Linked DNA regions of Ketobacter sp. MCCC 1A13808. The protein of the gene in region 1 interacts with the protein of each later gene in a pairwise test. Links are inferred from orthologs where the notes say so. Each region holds a gene or a part of one and is shown in the gene's direction. Other genes may lie near its edges.

Region 1 (2,975 bases):
GTACATTTGAGCGCTTTGTGGCTGACTTCTACCAACGGCGGGGCATTCCGGTGCCGGCGTTAGGCTGAATACTCTAATTTAACTGTAAACAACTTGAGGTAAGTATGAGCTTTTTTATAGCAGATGCTATGGCTGAACCAGGAGCCGTAGCGGCTCAACAGGGTAACCCGATGACGTTCTGGGGCATGATGATTGTCATGGTTGCCATATTCTATTTTATGATTATCCGGCCTCAATCCAAGCGTAACAAAGAACACAAGGCGTTGATGGGTGCACTAAGCAAAGGCGATGAAGTGGTATTGTCCGGCGGTATGATGGGCAAGGTGACTAAAGTTGTGGATGAATACGTTGTAGTGGACGTTGCGAACAACGTAGAAATTTCCTTTCAAAAAGCCGCTGTAACGGCAGTCCTGCCCAAAGGCACTTTGAAAAGCATTTAATGATCTGAATGGCGTCATCAAGGAAGATGGCCCGTAACGACCGACGACGAAAAGAATAGGGTCAACCCCCATGAATAAATATCCGCTGTGGAAGAACCTGGTGGTGCTGGTAGTCGCACTGTTTGGGTTGATTTACGCATTACCCAATTTGTATCCGGATGATCCGGCATTGCAGATAACCGCAAAAAAAGCCGGTGAAAAAACCAGCCAGGAACCGTTGGATCGCGCAGTGCAGGCGTTGGAAAAGGCGGGTATCGAGGTCAAACGATCGGGTTTGCTGGACGATTCCGCCTTAATCCGTTTTAACACGATTGATGACCAGATTAATGCGAAAGAAGTGGTTCAGGATACGCTGCACGAAAATTATGTGGTGGCCATGAATCTGGCGCCCAACACACCCGGATGGTTGAAAGAATTGGGTGCCGCTCCGATTAAGTTAGGCCTCGACTTGCGCGGTGGAGTGCACTTCCTGATGGAAGTGGATATGGAAAAGGCAACGCAAACCCGGCTGGACAACACCCTGAATGGCATCCGGGATCGGCTGCGAGAAGAGCGCATCCGTTATAAGCAGGCATCGCGGGAAGATAGCCAGATCCGGCTCAGTTTTACCAAAAGTGTCGATATCGATGCAGTGCGTACTATTCTGCGTTCCGAGTTTAAGGAGTTTTTGGTTCAGGAAGAAGAAGCCGATAATCAAACCACGCTGATGCTGTCGCTGTCTGAGCAGTCGGCAAAGGACATTAAAGATTATGCCATTAGCCAGAACTTAACCAGCTTGCGTAATCGTGTGAATGAGTTGGGGGTAGCAGAGCCGGTCGTTCAGCGCCAGGGTGCTGACCGCATTGTTATTCAGTTACCAGGAATCCAGGACACTGCGGAAGCAAAACGCATCATCGGTCGTGCAGCCAATCTGGAATTCCGTTTGGTGGATTGGGAAAATGATCCGCTTACCCGTCGCGCGCCCATTGGTTCCGAGTTTTTGAATATGCGGGGTACAGGGCAGCCGGTGTTGTTGAAAAAAGACGTAATCGTCACCGGCGATCGAGTTATTAACGCCAACACCGGGTTTGACGAAAACGGGCGGCCCCAGGTAAATATCGAGCTGGATACGGTCGGTGGCCGGCGCATGCTGAAACAAACCAGTAAGCACGTGAAAGATTCCATGGCAGTGGTGTTTATTGAACTCGAGCCGGAAAAACGTAAGGTGATGGAAGGTGGCGTTGAAATTGAAAAGATTTTCACTAAAGAAACCCGGGAAGTAATCAACGTCGCAACCATTCAGAGCTCACTGGGCTCAAGCTTCCGTATCACCGGGTTAGACAGCCCGGCAGAAGCGAAAGAGCTGTCTTTGCTGTTAAGAGCCGGTGCATTGGCGGCCCCCATGTATTTTGTGGAGGAGCGGACCGTCGGGCCCAGTTTAGGCCAACAGAATATCAAGGCGGGTCTGATGTCCCTGGTTGCGGGATTCTCGTTGGTTATGTTGTTCATGATCGCGTACTACAAGCTGTTCGGGCTGATCGCGAATACAGCACTGTTAATGAATTTGTTGTTACTGGTGGCGATCATGTCCATCATTCCTGGCGCGACACTGTCATTGCCCGGAATGGCCGGTATCGTATTAACCGTGGGGATGGCGGTGGATGCCAATGTCCTGATTTTTGCACGCATAAAAGAAGAAATGGCCAACGGCGTTTCACCCCATGCTGCGATCAATGCGGGTTACGATCGAGCTTTTCTTACTATTTTGGATGCGAACATTACTACGTTGCTGGTCGGGCTGGTCCTGTTTGCTTTTGGCTCCGGTCCCGTTAAAGGATTCGCAGTCACGCTGTCCATCGGCATACTCACTTCCATGTTTACAGCTATTGTCGGGACTCGCGCAATCGTGAATCTCATATACGGTGGCCGTGCATTGAAAAAATTAAGCATATAAAGAGGCCATCATGAATAAAACGACGACATTTAATTTCATGGGTGCCCGCCACATTATGGGGGCGATGTCCGTACTGCTTATTATCGGCTCCATTATTTCTATCTCAATTAATTTTCTTGAGCTGGGTCTGGATTTTACCGGTGGTACCCAGATTGAAGTGGAATACCCCCAAGCTGCGCAGTTGGAAGCCATTCGTGATGAATTAAAGGGCAGTGCATATCCCGATGCGACGGTTCAGCACTTTGGTCGCCCGGAGGAGGTTCTGGTTCGTGTTCCGCCAGTGGACGGTGAAGACAAAGACCAGGTTGGAGCACAAATTCTGCAGATATTGCAAGGCCATAGCGAAAGTGTCCGGCTAAAGCGTGTGGAATTTGTTGGTCCGCAGGTCGGCGAGGAGTTGAGGGATAAGAGTGGTACCGCGCTGATTCTTGCGTTGGGTTTAATGCTGATCTATATCACGTTGCGCTTTCGGTTTAAGTTTGCGGTGGGTGCGGTGATGGCTTTGTTCCATGACGTCATTATCACAATGGGCTTTTTCTCAGTGACTCGATTAACTTTCGACTTGACGGCCTTGGCAGCAATATTGGCTGTTATTGGTTACT
Region 2 (3,066 bases), on another replicon or contig:
CTGGATGTGCGGTTTCGGCCTTCTTACTTTCCGTTTACAGAGCCGTCTGCCGAAATGGATATCCAGTGTGTTATGTGCGAAGGCAATGGGTGCCGGGTTTGCAGTCATACTGGCTGGCTCGAGATCCTGGGTTGCGGCATGGTGCACCCGAAAGTATTTGAGCACGTTAAAGTGGATTCAGAAAAGTACACCGGTTTTGCTTTCGGTATCGGTATCGAACGCCTCACGATGTTGCGATACGGCGTCAATGATTTGCGTTTGTTTTTTGAAAATGACCTGAAGTTTCTCAGGCAATTTCGTTAGCAGGTCAATGGAAAGAAGACGATATTAACCGACGCAAATTAAGTAAAAGAATCAGGGGAAAATAGACATGCGCTTCAGTGAAAAGTGGCTCCGTGAGTGGGTTAACCCGGCGTTAAGTACTGACGAGCTGGTGGCTCAGATAACCATGGCAGGTTTGGAAGTGGACAGTGTTGAACCGGTCGCCGGTGAATTTAGCGGAGTCGTGGTAGCTGAAATTATCAGCACTGAACGGCACCCGGATGCAGCGAAGCTGCAGGTTTGCCTGGTGAATGCAGGGGACGCGGAACCATTGCAAATTGTGTGTGGCGCCTCTAATGCGCGCGCCGGAATAAAAATTCCCTGTGCTAAGATCGGCGCGGTATTACCTGGCGACTTTAAAATTAAACGTGCGAAATTGCGCGGTGTCGAATCGTTTGGCATGTTGTGCGCCGCCCAGGAGTTAGGCCTGGAAGAATCTTCCGACGGGCTAATGGAATTACCCGAAACGGCGCCAATAGGGCGCTCTATCGAAAGCTATCTGGCGTTGGATGACAAAGCAATCGACGTTGACCTGACGCCTAATCGAGGGGATTGTCTGGGCATTGCCGGTTTGGCGAGGGAAATTGGCGTGCTGAACCGGTGTGATGTTACTCCTGTGATTTGCAGGCCAGTAAAGCAAACCATTAATGACACTTTTAAAGTGGAAGTGGCCGCCGCACAGCAGTGTCCGCGTTATGTAGGCCGGGTGGTGCAGGGTGTCGACCTGATAAAGCCAACCCCGGTATGGATGGTAGAGCGGCTGCGACGCAGCGGTATCCGTTCGATTGACGCCGTGGTGGATGTGACAAATTACGTGTTGCTGGAATTAGGTCAACCGATGCACGCGTTCGATCTACACCAATTAAAGGGCGGTATTCACGTACGTATGGCAAACGAGGGTGAGCAGCTCACCTTGTTGGATGGTCAGACGATAACATTGGCTTCTGATGTATTGGTTATTGCGGATCAGGAACGTCCGTTAGCCATGGCGGGGGTGATGGGTGGTATAGGTTCCGGGGTCGGCAAATCAACTCGATCGATCTTCCTGGAAAGTGCATTCTTTGACCCTATTGCCATCGCAGGTAAAGCGCGTCGTTATGGACTGCATACTGATTCCTCCCATCGCTTTGAGCGCGGCGTTGATTTCGAGTTACAGCGTCACGCCATTGAGAGAGCAACTGCGTTGTTGCTGGATATCGTGGGTGGCGACGCCGGACCGTTGATCGAAGTCATGAGTGCCGAAAATATCCCGCACCTGCATTCCATTCAATTGCGTCGCGATCGAATCAATCGCATTTTGGGCTGTGACATACCGGATAACGACATTGAGGACATTCTCGGGCGCTTGGGGATGGATATGGTGTCCACGACAAACGGATGGCACATTGTACCGCCCAGCTACCGATTTGATATTCGCCTGGAAGTGGATCTAATCGAAGAATTGGGGCGGGTTTATGGTTACGATAACCTACCTACTTCCATGCCGATTCTGGATGCGTTTTCACCTCCCCGTGAAGAGTCTTTGATTCCCGTTTCACAGTTGAAAACTGTGTTGGTAGACCGTGGCTATCAGGAAGTGATTACCTATAGTTTTGTGGATAAAAAATACATTGAGCTGCTGACACCACAGCAACACTCGGTTGCGTTGGCCAATCCGATTTCAGCGGATATGTCTGAGATGCGCACTACGTTGTGGGCCGGTTTACTGAAAACGGCCAGTTATAATATTAATCGCCAACAACCTCGCTTGAAGCTTTTTGAACGGGGCTTAAATTTTCTGCAGGAGGAAACCGGGTTACAGCAAAAAGATTATCTGGCCGGTTTACTTTACGGTGGAGAGAGTGATGAAAGCTGGTTCGGAAAAGCCCGCCCGGTCGACTTCTACGATGCCAAGGGCGATGTAGAAGCGTTGTTGGCTTTGACCGGTGGAGAGCATGTTTATCGCTTTGAAAGTGGGGCTCATCCTGCTTTACATCCAGGCCAGACAGCTGTTATTAAGCGCGGTGATGAGGTGGTCGGATTCCTGGGCGCGTTGCATCCGAGCGTGCAGAAAAGCCTGGATTTACCACAGAAAGCTTTCCTATATGAGTTAGCTTTAGACGGAATTCGGTGCCGTAGCTTGCCCCAGTTCAAAGAATTGTCGAAATATCCGGAAGTTAGGCGCGATTTTGCAGTAATAGTTGATGAAAAGATTTCAGCACAGTCTATACTAAAAAATGTGCGCGAAATGGCTGGCGATTTGTTGACCGGACTCGTGCTGTTCGACGTCTACCAGGGTGATAATCTGGAAGCAGGCAAAAAGAGCATTGCTTTTGGAATCACGCTACAAGACCCGAACCGGACTTTGCAGGACGAAGACATCAACCCATTAGTGGAGCGGGTGGTTTCGCGCCTCAAAGAACTGTTCAATGTCACGTTGAGGGAATGAGGATGAGTGCGTTAACCAAGGCTGACTTAGCTGAAAAGCTATTCGAAGAACTTGGGTTGAACAAGCGTGAAGCCAAAGAAATGGTAGAACTGTTTTTCGAAGAAATTCGGGCTTCCCTTGAATCAAACGAGCATGTAAAACTCTCTGGATTCGGCAATTTCGATTTGCGGAATAAAAGGGAGCGTCCAGGGAGAAACCCCAAGACCGGCGAGGAAATTCCTATTTCGGCGCGACGCGTTGTTACGTTTCGTCCCGGTCAAAAGTTGAAGCAACGAGTGGAAGCCTATGCTGGAAGCAAGCAACAATAACGAACTACC

What was found.
Region 2: the proteins of secD (region 1) and pheT interact in binary tests that used the Escherichia coli proteins (3 or more experiments, as listed by UniProt). The link is inferred for Ketobacter sp. MCCC 1A13808 from one-to-one orthologs.

The regions. Positions count from the first base shown.
Region 1 is NZ_VRKW01000018.1:48,019-50,993, reverse strand. The notes cover bases 5-2,941. They hold secD (protein translocase subunit SecD), read left to right. Parts: upstream 5-510; coding sequence 511-2,373; downstream 2,374-2,941. Other genes in these bases: secF (protein translocase subunit SecF), read left to right, coding at 2,384-2,941; yajC (preprotein translocase subunit YajC), read left to right, coding at 105-440; tgt (tRNA guanosine(34) transglycosylase Tgt), read left to right, coding at 5-68. In the rest of the region: more of tgt, read left to right, coding at 1-4; more of secF, read left to right, coding at 2,942-2,975. UniProt on the Escherichia coli protein: Part of the Sec protein translocase complex. Interacts with the SecYEG preprotein conducting channel. SecDF uses the proton motive force (PMF) to complete protein translocation after the ATP-dependent function of SecA.
Region 2 is NZ_VRKW01000005.1:266,912-269,977, forward strand. Bases 32-3,059 are described here. They hold pheT (phenylalanine--tRNA ligase subunit beta), read left to right. Parts: upstream 32-370; coding sequence 371-2,749; downstream 2,750-3,059. Other genes in these bases: pheS (phenylalanine--tRNA ligase subunit alpha), read left to right, coding at 32-303; ihfA (integration host factor subunit alpha), read left to right, coding at 2,752-3,057; FT643_RS12450 (MerR family transcriptional regulator), read left to right, coding at 3,035-3,059. In the rest of the region: more of pheS, read left to right, coding at 1-31; more of FT643_RS12450, read left to right, coding at 3,060-3,066.